One region of the Paenibacillus sp. FSL R10-2771 genome, then DNA from elsewhere that is predicted to be linked to it. Evidence: riboswitches for the same ligand, from Rfam matches in the RefSeq annotation. Region 1 holds a riboswitch; the other holds the start of a gene.
The links. Region 1 has a riboswitch for cobalamin ahead of NSU14_RS29495 (anaerobic ribonucleoside triphosphate reductase). Riboswitches for the same ligand answer to the same signal wherever they lie in the genome.
Positions count from the first base shown of each region.

Region 2: it holds a riboswitch for cobalamin, as region 1 does, so the genes downstream of both, NSU14_RS21830 (energy-coupling factor ABC transporter permease) here and NSU14_RS29495 (anaerobic ribonucleoside triphosphate reductase) in region 1, are expected to answer to the same signal.

Region 1 is NZ_JBBOBM010000001.1:6,835,210-6,842,791, reverse strand. Features, by position in the region: gene serS (serine--tRNA ligase) at 297-1,589, opposite strand; gene ssuE (NADPH-dependent FMN reductase) at 1,996-2,550, shown strand; gene nrdG (anaerobic ribonucleoside-triphosphate reductase activating protein) at 2,656-3,183, opposite strand; gene NSU14_RS29495 (anaerobic ribonucleoside triphosphate reductase) at 3,180-5,165, opposite strand; gene NSU14_RS29490 (hypothetical protein) at 5,262-5,387, shown strand; cobalamin riboswitch at 5,504-5,734, opposite strand; gene NSU14_RS29485 (MTH1187 family thiamine-binding protein) at 6,076-6,384, shown strand; gene NSU14_RS29480 (sugar phosphate isomerase/epimerase family protein) at 6,435-7,214, shown strand; tRNA gene NSU14_RS29475 (tRNA-Thr) at 7,298-7,369, shown strand; gene NSU14_RS29470 (SDR family oxidoreductase) at 7,530-7,582, opposite strand, start outside.
Region 2 is NZ_JBBOBM010000001.1:5,102,132-5,109,713, forward strand. Features, by position in the region: gene cobK (precorrin-6A reductase) at 1-76, opposite strand, end outside; gene NSU14_RS36025 (sirohydrochlorin chelatase) at 73-1,383, opposite strand; partial or broken gene cobJ (precorrin-3B C(17)-methyltransferase) at 1,369-3,054, opposite strand; gene NSU14_RS21815 (energy-coupling factor ABC transporter ATP-binding protein) at 3,084-3,929, opposite strand; gene cbiQ (cobalt ECF transporter T component CbiQ) at 4,190-4,939, opposite strand; gene NSU14_RS21825 (energy-coupling factor ABC transporter substrate-binding protein) at 4,975-5,271, opposite strand; gene NSU14_RS21830 (energy-coupling factor ABC transporter permease) at 5,271-6,035, opposite strand; cobalamin riboswitch at 6,192-6,387, opposite strand; gene NSU14_RS21835 (ArsR/SmtB family transcription factor) at 6,552-7,493, shown strand.

The DNA of each region.
Region 1 (7,582 bases):
AGGTTGTCTCACATGAATATATATTAATTTCGAGTTAATTAAAATTAAATGGAGGTAAGTTTATACAAAATGCACAAAAAACCTAGAGATATGTAGTGATAATCTATAACAATTACATCTTGATTACTTTCAATATTAGAATAAAATTGAATTTCTCGTAAATTAAATGTTATGTTTGCGTAAAATGAATGTATTTTTTGTCCACAATATTAAAATGAAAAAGCAGAGCGGTAATTCTCAAAAATAAGAGAATTGCTGCTCTGCTAGTTTTCTTGTTATATTTGTTCAGCTCAATTTCAGATGTGTTGTATATTAAGTTCAAGCCGCTCCTTGCCGCCCATATAAGGCCGCAGTGCCTGCGGGATATAGACCGATCCATCTTCCTGCTGATGATTCTCCAGCAATGGAATCAGAATGCGCGGCGTAGCTACCGCCGTGTTGTTCAGGGTATGGCAGTACTGCAGCCGCCCGTCTTCATCGCGGTAGCGGATACCTGAGCGGCGGGCCTGGAAGTCGAGCAGATTCGAGGCCGAGTGGGTCTCGCCGAAGGCTTCCCTGCTGGGCATCCAGGTCTCAATGTCATATTGCTTATGTGTCTTCATCGCCATGTCGCCGCTGCAGACGGCTACTACCCGGTAAGGCAGCTCCAGCAGCTGGAGAATATGCTCGGCATTGCCGAGAATCTCCTGCAGCATCCGCTCCGACTCTCCGGGATCGTTCCGGCACATCACCACCTGTTCGATCTTCGAGAACTGGTGCACACGGTACAGCCCGCGTACATCGCGGCCTGCCGAGCCTACCTCGCGGCGGAAGCAGGCCGACATTCCGGCAAGCCGCAGCGGCGTTTCAAGATCGAGAATCTCATCGCTGTACAGCGAGACCAGCGACACCTCCGAGGTGCCGGCGAGCCAGCGCTTTTCACCCGTCAGCTCATAGGTCTGATCCATGCCGCCCGGGAAGAACCCGGTCCGCTCCAGCGCTTCCGGCCGGACGATTACCGGCACATCCATCACGGTGAAGCCGCGCTGCATCAGCACATCCAGCGCCAGCCGCTGTACGGCCAGATGCAGGAGCAGCCCGGCCCCCTTCAGCACATAGCTGCGGGGTCCGCCGGCTTTGACGCCGCGCGGGATGTCTAGGATGCCGTGCAGTTCTCCGAGCTCGACATGGTCACGCGCGCTGAAGCCGAACACCGGCGGCGCGCCATGCCGCCGCAGCTCTACATTCGCGCTGTCATCCGGCCCGATCGGCGTATCGGCCGATATGGGGTTCGGCGCGAGCAGCAGCAGCTCGCCGCAGCGGCGCTCCGCCTCCAACAACTCCGCCTCCAGCGTGGTCAGCTGGGCGTTGATCTCCCGCACCTGCTCTTTCGCTTGTTCTCCGCCTGCAGCGTCGCCCTGGCGCAGCAGCCGCTCAACCTCTTTGGTCAGCGCGTTCCGGTCCGCCCGGCGCTGCTCTGTTTCCCGGCGGGCAACCCGCCGCCGGTCATCCCATTCCAGCAGCTCCGCAAGCGGGAACGCTACCTTTTTCCACTCCGCCGTCTTCCGTACAATGTCCGCATTCTCCCTGATCCAGTTCATGTCCAGCATGCCGCTATCGCTCCTTTTGTGTTAAAAAAATGCAAAAAACGCCCTCATCCATGGGACGAGGAGCGTCAGCTCGCGGTGCCACCCAGGTTGACCTAATTCCGATAAATAGCTGTAAAGCGCGGAATAAGGCCCTCTTTGGTCTTCGCGGTAACGGGCGAAACCCGGTAAACTTAGGGAACAGGAGAACTGCTCCGGTCGCAGACGCCTCGCGGTTGGATGCCGGTCATTGGCCTGGTCGGGATATAGGTTTGCCGTTTATTATAAACAGAGAAGGGCCGGGTTGCAAGCACATTTGAGGTTTGACAATATTCCCTGTACTCTGCTAGGATTATTACTAATTTAAAGTATTTGTGTCCGGCACGGCAGCCCGGCATATCTTATAAAAGCGGACGGAAGAGGTGCGGAAGTGGCCAAAATAGTGGTAATTAACGGTACGCCATCCCTGGTATCCCGAATCAATGCGGTGATCGAATATGCGGAGGGGGATCTGCGGGAACGCGGGTTTGAAGTGGAACGGATTAATGTAGCGGAGCTTCCGGCGGAGGATCTGATTCATACCAGGTTCGAGAGCGAAGCCATCGTCAAAGCGAATGGTCTGGTGGCTGAAGCGGATGCGGTGATCGTCGTCAGTCCGGTGTACAAAGCTTCCTATACGGGAGTGCTGAAGACCTTCCTGGATCTGGTTCCGCAAAAAGGGCTGGCCGGCAAAATCGTGCTGCCGCTCTTCATGGGCGGTAGTCTGGCCCATCTGCTCGCGATCGACTATGCGCTGAAGCCGGTGCTGTCTGTGCTGGGCGCCCGGCATATTCTTGGCGGAGTCTACGCGGTAGACTCGCAGGCTGTGCGCAACGACCAGGGTGTCGTTGAGCTGGCCGAGGAGCTGAAGCTGCGGCTGAACAGCGTGCTGGAGGAGCTGGCGGACGAGACAGCGCATAAGGCGGCACGTAAGTCGGGAGAGTAGGCGTAAGATATCACCCTCCTGAGGAACATAAAAGGGCGCTAAACCACCGGAATGCGGTGGTTTAGTGCCCTTTTTGCTGGGTGTAAGCCCGGCTTTTACCGTGATTTATGCCCTTTGAAAGCTTAGCGCAGGCTCCCAATGTATAACCGTATCTCCGGCAAGGCTTGCCGGGATATCTATAATCCGCTGGTTGCTGCTTCCCCGGTAGGGGAGAGTAGTGTCTTTGAGTTCCTCTACAAATCGTCCGTCGATGACCACCTGGCACAAGGCCAGCAGCTTCCATTCCGGCGAACCGGGGGAAGCCGTCAGCTCCTCGTACGTATAACCGGTATAGATCCAGACCGGGAAGCCCGGCAGCTCGGCGCGGAGCTCATGGATGAAGTCAGCCGCTCCCTCTGCCGAGAAAAAAGGGTCCCCGCCTGCCAGCGTCAAGCCGTCCAGCAGCGGATTGTCTGCTATCTCGGTGATAATCTCGCGCCTGCGCTCCGGAGTGAAGACCTCTCCATAATTGAAGTTCCAGGTCTTAGGGTTGAAGCATCCGGGGCAGCGGTGGCGGCATCCGCTGAAGAAGAGGACCGCCCGCAATCCCTCTCCTTCATTGATCGACTCCGGATAATATCCGCAGATGTTCATAGATGCTTAACGCGGTCCCGTACTTCGGCTTGCTTGGCGGCATTGAAGCGGGTCTGATAGTCGCCGGTCAGATATCCGGTTACCCGGCGCAGCCGGCGGATATGCGTTGTATCTTCATGAGCGCCGCAGGATGGGCAATTCGTGCCGATTACACCTTCGTGGCCGCAGCCGGAGCAGCGGTCAATCGGGTGGTTGATGCTGAAATAGCTGATGTCCTGCTCCAGCGCGTATTTGATGATTTTGACGAAAGCTGCAGGGTTGCTGCGGGCATTGCCGTTCAGCTCTACATAAGAGATTGCTCCGGCGTTGCAATATTCATGGAATGGAGCTTCCAGGCTGATCTTCTTGGCTGCGCTCAGGTCGTAATAGACCGGAATGTGGAATGAATTCGTATAGTATTCACGGTCCGTTACACCCGGAATGGAACCGAGAACCTTGCGGTCTATCTTGGTGAATTTGCCGGAGAGACCTTCGGCAGGCGTAGCGAATAGAGTAATGTTCAGATCCAGCTCTTCGCTCTTGCGGTCGCAGTATTCACGCATGTGGCGGACAATGGCCACTGCCTTGGCATGGACCTCCATATCTTCGCCATGGTGTTTGCCGTACATAGCCTTCATGCACTCGGCCATACCGATGAAACCAAGGGACAGGCTGCCGTGCTTCAGCAGTTCACCTACGCTGTCTTCCGGTGCAAGCTGTTCGCCGCCTTCCCAGACGCCTTCACGCATCATGAAATCGGAGGCTTTGGCTTTCTGGGAAGCCTGAATGCGGAACCGGTGCAGCAGGCCGTCCAGCGCAACGTCCATATAATGATTAAGATCTTCGAAGAAGCCTTCTTCGTCAGCGGCAAGGCGGCGGCCAGTTACTGTGCCGTAAGCCAGACCAAGACGTACAAGGTTAAGCGTATTGAATGAAAGGTTGCCTTTGCCCGAGCAGTGATTGCGCCCGAAGCGGTCGCCCAGAACACGTGTCCGGCAGCCCATCGTAGCAAATTCAGTATCCGGATCGGTTGGATCGTAGTACTGCATATTCAGCGGAGCATCCAGATTGGCGAAGTTCGGATACAGCCGGCGTGCAGAGCACTCTGCCGCTTTCAGGAACAGCTCATAGTTAGGATCACCAGGCTGCTGGTTGACACCCTGTTTGCACTTGAAGATCTGAATCGGGAACACCGGTGTTTCTCCGCTGCCAAGTCCGTTCATAGTAGCAGTTAAGAGGGAGCTAATCACGAGCTGGCCCTCCGGAGAGGTGCAGGTTCCGTAGTTGATGCTGGTAAAAGGAATCTGGCCGCCGGAGCGGCTGGACATGGTATTCAGGTTATGTACCATGCTCTCCGCAGCCTGAAGGGTTTCAATTTCTGTCTCTTTCAGGGCGAAACGGAAGGCACGCGGATACTTCTCTTCCAGATCGCTGCGGGTCATAGTGACCTCGCCGAGCGCTTCGCCGGCTGTACCTTCCTCGAAGTATTCCATTCCTTTGCGGAACAGCTTAGCGAAGGATTTAGTGACATAAGGCGCCAGATCGTAATCCAGCTTGTTGGCGGATACGCCGCCGTACTGGGCATTCTGCTGGGACTGGAAAATAATCGCCACCAGCGACATAGCCGTCATAATCGAATTCGGAGGGCGGACGCTGCCGTTGCCGGTATTGAAGCCTTCGCGGAGAAGACGTTCAAACGGGATGAAGATGCAGTTAGTTGTTCCAATGGCATATTGGTCCAGGTCGTGTACATATACAACATTATCTTCAATAGCCTGCACGAGCTGTGGCGGCATTGTGAAATTGCGGGCGTACCACTTGGAATATTCACTGCCGAATTTGCTCATCTTGCCGGAGAAGCTCTCCCCGTTCAAGTTGGCGTTCTCGCGCAGCAGATCCAAATCCCGGCTGTCGATAATATCCCGTCCCAAATGAATAACTTCTTCCAAAAGAACTTCCTGTGCAGCTTGTCCTTCGTTATATCGTTTCTCCAGCAGCGTCATTGTATAGCTCTCTCCTCTCGGTATCGTAAGCGTGAAGCATGTGCTCCATGACATCAGTAAAAAGGCATCTCCAGCCGGGAGGCGGGAAATGCCCGAATGCGTATTGCAAATATCCGAAACAGCGGACATTTGCCGGTGGTCTATGTGGAAAATACGAACGGGCACAGGGCTTGTCCTGTTCTGGAACCTGTTCTTGTACCTTCCGCAGAAGCCGATACCTGAGGACGATACTCTATCGTCCTCAGGTATCGGCAGCCTCTGGCCCGATTAACGGAAAGGCTAACTCTGCTCGTGCAGGCCGCATGCGGGCACCTCGCCTGTTCCTCGCAGGAGTCTAACAGGTGCCACAGAAACAGGCAGGTCTCCTGGCTTCCGGCATGCCCTCCGGCGCCTTCCCGAGGGGCCTCGCAGCCCCTTAGTGGCTTGTTGTCGGAGGATGCTGCTCCAGCGGCGTCTGGCAGCTGGAACATCCGGTTACAGTGGCGGGACCGCAGCGGATTTGCACCGTGTTTCCCTATTAAGCTTCAACCCTAGCAAGAGGGCGAAACACCTGTTTCTACTATATTTTGTTGTTGTTAAATAAAAGTAACTCAATATATTGTGTTTGTAAACATTTTTTTGCGAATCCGCGCGGGGAGCGGGTTCCGCAGGTTTACTCACAGATGATCCACAGTTAGTCCACAGGTAATCCACAACTTTCCTGTGGATATGGCCTTAAATGAGTCATAAATTGTCCCAAAAGATGCCACAAAGACTCCATAAATAGAGTGCGTCTAATCCTAGTAGTTTTACTAGGGAGATAGTAATAAAGAGGGGGGGGCTATGGGTATTTGTGGGAGCGGCGCTGAAGGGTTACAATTAAGGAGTAAGGACAGAGCAGACTCATCAAACTTGCAGGAGGGATTTCATAATGGCGATTGGCGAAGTGACCGTTATTCCGATTGGCACTGGCAGTACCAGTCTCAGCAGCTATGTGGCCGATATGCAGCGTGTGCTGCAGACCGTGGAGGGGATTACCTATGAGCTTACTTCGATGGGGACTATTATTGAAGGACCGGTTGCACGGATTCTTGCTGCGGTAGAAGCGCTGCATGAGTCGCCGTTTACGTCAGGAGCACAGCGGGTTTCCACCTCGCTTAAGATTGATGACCGTCGTGACAAGCCTTCTACGAGCCGCAGCAAGCTGGAATCCGTGGAACGCAAGCTGCAAGGAGAGTAAAGAGTACCTGTAGTTGTAATCAGATTCAACCTATAAGGAGCGGATCTTTCATGGCAAAAGCCTCACAGCAGATCGGGATTCAAATGTACACACTGCGTGACCAGACGGAGCGCGATTTCCTGGGTACACTGGGCAAAGTTGCGGAGATGGGATATCAGGCGGTAGAATTCGCCGGTTATTTCGGCGTGTCTGCAGGAGAACTGCGCCGTACATTGGACCGGTTGGGTCTTGCTGCGCCTTCGGCGCATGTGGGCCTGGATTTCAGCAGTCTGGATAACATGGAACGGGCGTTAGCCAAAGAAATTGAATATGCGAAGGAACTTGGATTACAATATATGATCACCCCTTCGGCACCGCTTCCGCAGAACCCCTCAATGGAGGATGTGACGGCGGTGATTCCCTTCCTGGAGAAGGCCTCCGCGATGGTCCGTGCAGCAGGCCTGCAGTACGGGTATCACAACCATGATTATGAATTTGCGGAGGTAGACGGCAAAGCAGTCATCGATATATGGCTGGAACAGATTCCTGCGGAGCATATGTTTGCAGAGTTCGATCTGGGCTGGGTACACAGGGGCGGAGCACGTCCTATTGACTATGTCGCCCGTTATGCCGGCCGTGTTCCGCTGGTTCACATTAAGGATTTCGGGGCAAATAATGAAGAGACTGACCTCGGGAAAGGGCAGGTTGATTTCCGGAGCGTCTTCGACAAGGCAGAGGAGAGCGGGATTCTGTACTATATAGTAGAGCAAGAGGCTTATGCCGTGTCCTCGTTGGAAAGTGCTAAGGAGGCACTGGAATATTTCCGCGGGCTGGGGCTAATGCAGGACTAGGCAGCGCGAATGATCAAAAAGGGTTGCGTTTTCTGCTGAAAGAGTTATAATATTTTTTGTTTGGCAGGCAGACTATCCTTTAAGCTGGTGTAGCTCAGGGGTAGAGCAACGCACTCGTAATGCGTAGGCCGGGGGTTCAATTCCCTTCACCAGCATCTTTTGAATTCATATGCAGCGCGGCCTCCGGGGATTTCGGAGGCCGCGCTTTTTTCTGTACCACCATAAACCTCTACCATTCTTCTACCATATTCGAGTGAAGTAACGGAATTCACTTTTGGTAGCCGTCAAGTCTTATTTCCTAATCTGCTTAGCGGTTTAAGCCGGATGCCCCATTGGGCGCACGATCAATTCATTTACATCCACTTCCG
Region 2 (7,582 bases), 1.7 Mb from region 1:
GCAGCGGCAGGCCTTGTCGCGACAGGTTCAGGGCCAGCTCCCGGGCATCGCTGGTGCCGCACAGCATGAAGATCATCGCGGCTGGCGCAGATCCCGGTTGTCTGCCGGAGCCGCTGTTCCGGTTACATCATGCCGGTCTTGATGCCCATGGTCATGATCCGCGCGACCGTGATGCCCATGCCTATGATGCCCATGACCGTGATGCCCGTGTCCGTGATGCTCATGCCCATGTCCTCCATGTGCGTGATCCCCGTGATCGTGTTCCTGATGATCGTGGTGTCCATGATCATGTTCCCCGTGCTCATGCCCATGATGTTCATGCCCGTGATGCCCGTGCCCATGATCCCCATGTCCATGCCCCTCCTCACCATGGTGATGATGATGGTGGTGGTGCAATGCCGCTTCATCACGGTACTTGCAGTTATCGCAATTGCTGAAAGACTGTCCCTCCATCGTCTCCTCAATGCGCTCTGTAAGCATATCCACAAGCAGCGGGTGCGTGCCGAGCTGGCGGCCGAGCTGCACTTCAATTTCCGGATGCTCTGCGGCGAAGTGAGAAACCATTTCTGCGAACTGCTTCATCAGCACTCCGGTGAACAGCAGGTACGGCACAACTATAATCTTACGCGCACCCAGTGCCAGGCAGCGTTCAAGCCCATCCGGAAGCGACGGCTTCGTGATAGCGATGAAGCAGCTTTCAACGCTTTGGTAAGACGTTCTTTCCCATAGCAGCCGGCCCAGCTTATAGAAATCACTGTTGGCATCCGGATCACTGCCCCCGCGCCCCATAAGCAGCACGATGGTATCCTTATCCTCTGCTGCAGATGTTGTACAGGCTTGGGCTTCCTGCAAACTCAAGTCTGCAGCTCCGGCTTCATTACTGTGATCCACAGAAACGGCAAGAGAGTCAGCTTCATTACTGTCTTTCACAGAAGCAGAAAGCGGTTCAGCTTCCCGTATCCGGTCCAGCACAATATCGACAGCCCGCTCCTGAACACCCAGCGGACGCCCGTATACAAACTCCACCCCCGGATATTTCAGCTTGGCTTCATCGATCGCCATAGGAATATCCAGCTTGGAATGGCCCGCCGCGAACAATATAATCGGCACAATATAAATTTGCGTCGCACCGCCCTCCACGCATTTGGCAATTCCGCCCGCGATTGAAGGTGAGGCTAGCTCTATGAAGCAGGTCTCAAACTTAAGCTCCGGCTTGCGGGCGGCTAGCTGGCTGGTGAATTGCAGCAGCTCATCATTTCCCGCTTGAATCCGGCTGCCGTGTCCAACCAGTAATACGGTTCTCATCATGCGTACTCCCTCTATGCTGTCATTATTATCTATACTTCCTGCAGTGCTGTTCACCTGTTCTTCAATACTGCCCATTCGTTCATAAAAAGCATGAAACCGCTCCTTCTCCCGGCCTTGCGCAGTATAATGCTCTACTGCCGCTGCTACAGCAGCCACGGCTTCATCTTCATCCATACCTTCCCGGACCAGAGTGCCGGCATGCGCTCCCCGGCCCGACTTCTTGCCGCCCAGATAGAGCTCATAGCTGCCCCGCGAAAGGACCAGCCCGATGTCATCCAGAACAGCCGAGCTGCAGGCCATTCCGCAGCCCGCCACGCTGATATGCAGCTCTTTGGGTACAGCGAGCCCGTGCAGCAGGGTATGCAGGCGGACCGCCGCGCTTAAAGCGCCGCTTCTCCGCAATTCACAGAACCCGCAGGTTTTTACTTTCACATAATCACCGGGTATACTAACGCTCAGTCCTGCCTCTGTAAGCTTCGCGGCCACCTCAGCACGGTCGCCCGGATGGCTCCGCAGCAGAAAATGTCCGTCCTTCGTATAGATCAGCTGCCCCTCATCGCCTGCCAGCTCCGCCAGCAGTTTCATCTGGATACCGCTGAATCTGCGGCTGCCGATGACAGGAGAAACCTCCAGCTCAAAGGTTTCATCAGCGTGTTCCGCCAGCTGAACGGCAGGAATACGTGGACGCTTCACGCGCACAGACGCTGCCAGGCTTAGCGCCGCAGCCTCCTCCGTCCGTCCCCCGTCAGTTGGAGCCATTCTCTCTGACACCAATCGCTCTACCCGTCCGGTTTCACCGGCAGCTGCACCCGGTGCCACTGCTCCATCTATCCGTCCCGCCTCAGCAGCCACACTCTCCACCGCTGCCCCTTCAGACCGTCCCGTCTCGACTGCCACACTCTCCGCCTCAGCCGCAGCCAGCGACCAAGGTTCGGCCGCAGTGCGCAGCCGCTCATGCGGCTTCAGCGCCTGCGTCTGCGCACCTAGATTGTACTTGCGCTCGTATCCGCGCGGCGTAACCATTAGACCCTCGTAGACCACCGTCGCCGAGTTGCCGACGACAACCGTAGAGAGCATGCCGATCTCATGCTCCAGCATCTCCTGCAGCGTAGTGACGATCGTCTGCTGACGGTCACGGTAGGCGCTTTTGACAATGCCGACCGGCGTGGAAGGATCACGGTAACGCAGCAGGATATTGCGTGCTTCTTCAATCTGGCGCGTCCGCTTGCCGCTGCGAGGGTTATAGAAGGCGATCACGAAATCCGCAGCGCCCGCCGCTTCTACACGCGCGGCAATGCTCTCCCACGGGGTAAGATGATCGCTGAGGCTGATTGTGCAGGAATCATGCATGATCGGCGCTCCCAGCAGGGAAGAACAGGACTGGATCGCCGATATTCCGGGGATCACCTCGACCTCTACTCCGTCAGCCCGGTTCCAGCCCCGTTCAATCAGCACCTCGTAGACCAGACCCGCCATGCCGTATACACCGGCATCGCCGCTGGATATTACGGCAATGGTCTGGCCGTCCTCGGCTCGGCGGACGGCCTCCTGCGCCCGGCTGACCTCTTCGGTCATGCCGGTGCCGACAATCTCCTGATGCCGCAGCAGCGGTTTGATCAGATCCACATAAGTGTTATAGCCGATTACAGCCTCACTCTCTTCGAGAGCAGACAGCGCCCGGCCGGTAATATGCTCCAGCGCTCCGGGACCGAAGCCGATAATCAGCAGCTTGCCTTGTTTCTTCATCCTTCTTCCCCCGTTCATGAATACCTGTATTAACTATTCAGCAGCCTGTTTAGTACAGCTTTGAAATCTCCCGCCGTGCGGGGGGCTGGCTGGCCGGCGGTGTGCCGTGCAGGCAGGCTGTACCACAAGTCGGCCAGCAGCGGCAGACCGAGGCCGATGGCCTGCAATTCTTCCGCCCCGGCAAAAATCTCCTCCGGCGTCCCCTCAGCCCGGCACCTCCCCTGATCCAGTACGATAATCCAGTCCGCCCAGCGGTACGCCAAGTTCATATCATGCGTAGCCATAACTACGGTTGTGCCTTTTTCATGTATAAGATCAAGACCCTGGAGCATCTGTGTCTCGGATAACGGGTCCAGATACGAGGTCGGCTCATCCAGCAGGATCAGCTCCGGCTCCATCGCCATTACTCCGGCGAGTGCGGTGCGTTTTTTCTGCCCCAGGCTAAGCTGGTGAACCGGTTTGTCACTCAGCTCCGTCAGGTTCAGCAGTTCCATGACACTGCGGCAGCGCTCAGCTATTGCGGCTTCGTCCATCCCCGTTCCCCGCAGCCCGAAGGACACATCCTCCAGAGGTGTGCTCAATATGAGCTGCTGCTCCGGGTCCTGAAAAACAAGACCCACACTGCGCCGCAGCGCGGCCAGCTCTTTTTTGGCATAGGACAATGTCCTGCCTCCCTGCTGAACCGTACCCTTCTGTGGACGCAGAATGCCGACAGCATGCAGGAACAGGGTCGATTTGCCCGAACCATTGTGGCCGAGCACCGCCGTTTTGCGGCCTTTGGGAATGGAGATGGTTAGTTCACGCAGCGCGGCTTCCTTCGTATCCGGGTAATGAAACACCACCCCGTCAAAAGCCAGACTATATTCCATGTCCATGACGTACTCCTCTAATGTGATTTGGCAAAGCGGTATCGGATAAATGTTGTACGTTTTACAGCTTTGAATCCTGGATACTCCGGCCTTCTGGGGGATTGTTGTATGGAATACAACAATCTTCCCTCAGAGCCAACTAAATGAAGTGAAATGCTGCCTTTTGTACAACAATCTTGGAATACATCCGATATTCCGGGGAAATTGTTGTACTTTGGGCATGATTTCAACAAAGCCAGCAGATTTCCTGCACTAAAATCTTAAATTCAACCCCGCAGCCACAGCCAAAGCTGCGCCAGCGCCAGCACAGCGATCCCGGCATACGCCCGGACCGCATAACGCCGCGGCACAGGCCGCGCGGTATACGGCGGCAGAATGATCTCCCCCGTGAACCCGCGGGTCAGCAGCCCCTGCGACAATCCGTAATAACGGTGCATCGTATTGCCGAAGAGGGCCGCGGTCATGGCCGCAGTCTCCCGCAGCCTGGCCTTATACCCTCTGCGGCCGCCGCGCAGCCTCCGGGCCAGCATCAGCCCGTGCGCCGCATCATTCAGCAGGAACAGGAAGCGGTACATGATCAGCATCAGCTCCAGCACAATCTGCGGCATACGCAGCCTGCGCAGCACCTGCAGAAGCTCGCTGAACGGGGTGGTGAACATTAGGAAGAAGAAGCAGCTCATGCAGGCCGAGACTCTGGCCAGCAGTTCACCGGCCCGCTCCAGCCCTGCTGCCGTGATATATACCGGAAGAGGCGGCCCCGAAATCCGGAATATGCCAGCTTCCCCGGCAGCCGGGTGGCCGAATTCCACGAGCAGCGCCGGTACACTAAGGCAATAGAACAGCAGCGCCGTGCCAAACAACAGCCCGTAGGCGCGATAGGGAATTTTGGCATGCAGGATGCACCAGGACATCATCCACAGCGTAATCACAAGCTGCAGCACCGGATGCACGGTATAGGAGAGCAGGAACATCAGTGCCGCGAACGAGCTTTTCCACATGGGAGACAGCTGCCTCAAGGCATTATTATAAGAAAGGACATCAATTCGTCTGATCACTTGCTGATGCTGTTCTGCTTCGCCTGGCCTTGTTTCCCTTTCAGCAGCCCCAGTGAATATCCGATCACCCCGGCGCCAATCGCCGCCTGCAATGCGAACAGCATACTCTCCGTCTCACCCGGAAGCTCGGTCAGCGGCTTGAACCAGGGTTCATATTCGGGGTTAATCTCTGTGATCACACCCTCGGCAGCATCATCGGCCCCGCCGAAATCACCACTCACGAACAGCAGCGGCAAGACACACAGCAGGACAACAGCCAGCAGCATCAATCCATTTTTCCATTTATTGCTCATTATGCATTTCCCCCTTTGACCTTACGTTTCAGGAGCGACATTTCATTCGGACTGTACGATTTCAGCCAGTTCCACAATAATACGGTCAGCAGCCCTTCGCTGATGGCCAGCGGAATCTGCGTCACGGCAAAGATCCCCCCGAATTTGAGAAAAGACGCCAGGACTCCGCCATCCGCAGCCGGAAAAGCCACCGCAAGCTGGAAGGAAGTCACTACATAAGTCATCAGATCGGCAACCGCCGCTGCACAGAATAAGGCCAGCTTCTCGCGGTCCGGCAGCTTCATCATCAGCTTATAGACTGCATATCCGGCAAAAGGCCCCGCGACCGCCATCGAGAACGCATTCGCCCCCAGCGTAGTGATCCCCCCGTGCGCCAGAAGCAGCGCCTGAAACAACAGCACGATCGAGCCGATCACGCCCATCGGCAACGGTCCCAGCATAACTGCGCCAAGTCCGGTACCTGTAGGATGCGAGCTGCTTCCGGTAACGGAAGGCATTTTGAGCGCCGATAAGACGAAGGTGAACGCCCCTGCCAGACCGAGCAGCAGCTTCAGCTCCGGATTCTCCCTGGTCATCGATCTAAGCCTGATAATCCCGAGTATGAAGAACGGTAAGAACGCCACCCACCAGAACACGGCCCAGCCTACCGGCAGAAACCCTTCCATAATGTGCATAGCCTGGGCCGTTCCCGGTTCATTCAGCATAAAGTACACTGTAAATCCGGCAATCAGCGCCGCAAAACTCCAAAATCCGCGTTTCTTCATTTGTCAGCCTCCAAGTTTCTTTAATATAGCAAACCCAAAAAACTCCCGCCCTTCAGGGTGGGAGTTTATGTACGCAGGTATGATTCGATAGAGGACGCTGCAGAGACGCCTCTTCTCATTAACCTATCCGTACACCGCTCCTATCCGCGTAGAGTCGTGGTGTGCGTAATCAAGGTAGGTCTCCTGGCTTGGAATACGGGCGCTATATCCTTCGTCTTCCCCGGGGTTCTCCCCGAGTGACATCATGAAGTTCAGCTCTTCCTTACAGTGGCGGGACCGCTCGGGACTTGCACCCGATTCCCTGTTATCCCTTGCCTGATCCGGCAAGAGCACCTTGTTACATCGCTAATCCATCCTACATCATAGCGGAACAGGCTCTGCATGTCTGTGATAAAATTGGAGCGGCTGCGAAGGACGCAGTATTCATTTGCTTGTTGGGCAGCGTTCATTTGCTTGTAAGAATATCATTTGAGTAATATAATTATTAACTATATAACCTGAACGTGGAGGCAGCGCATGAAACTTGATCTAACCGAACAATCTTTACCCGTGTACGAAGCGTTATCCAGCGCTGTGCGCCTGCAGATGCTGCGGCTCCTGTCCGAACAGCCTATGAACGTCAAGGAACTGGCCGGGGCGCTGAAGCTCAGCAGTGCCATTATGACGATGCATGTGCGCAAGCTGGAAGCTGCCGGACTGATCCGCAGCCACATGGCTCCCGGGCGCAGCGGACTGCAGAAGATTTGTACACTGGCCGCCGAGAGTGCTGAGATTATTTTCCCCGGACAAGCCAGAACACAGCGCAGAGGCTACCGTAAGGAAATTCCCGTGGGCCACTACTCTGATTTCCAGATTGAACCGACCTGCGGCTTATCTACAACCGAGCGGGTGATTGGCAACTTTGACGATCCGCGGTATTTCTGGGATCAGGAGCGGGTGAATGCGGGCATTCTGTGGTTCGGCAAAGGATTCGTAGAATATAAAATCCCGAACTTCCTGCTGTCCAGCCAGAAGCCGGAGGAGCTGGTCATCACGATGGAGATTGCCTCCGAAGCCCCGTCCATCAATAATAACTGGCCCTCCGACATCACCTTCACACTGAACGGTCAGCGGCTAGGCTTCTGGACCAGCCCCGGCGACTACGGGGACAGCCCGGGCAAATACACTCCTGCCTGGTGGCCTGCGCTCACCAACCAATATGGGCTGCTTAAGCAGCTGCGGATTACTCCGGCGGGCACGTTCATGGACGGTCAGAAGCTGTCAGAGGTTACGCTGGAGCAGGTCGGTATCCGTGATAAGCAGTGGACGTTCAAGGTCTCTGTGGAAGAGGATGCGGAGCATATCGGCGGCCTTACCTTATTCGGCAAGGGGTTCGGCAACTATAACGAGGATCTTGTGTTTGAGCTCTTTTATACAGATGCAGTTGAAGCTTCGGCAAGTGCCAGTCTGGCGGAATGACCCAAACAGGATGGTGCAGCAAACAGCGGCAGCGGGAGACCTAAGGCTCAGGTCCCCCGCTGCCGCTGTTGTGGTTACGGGTGTATTGC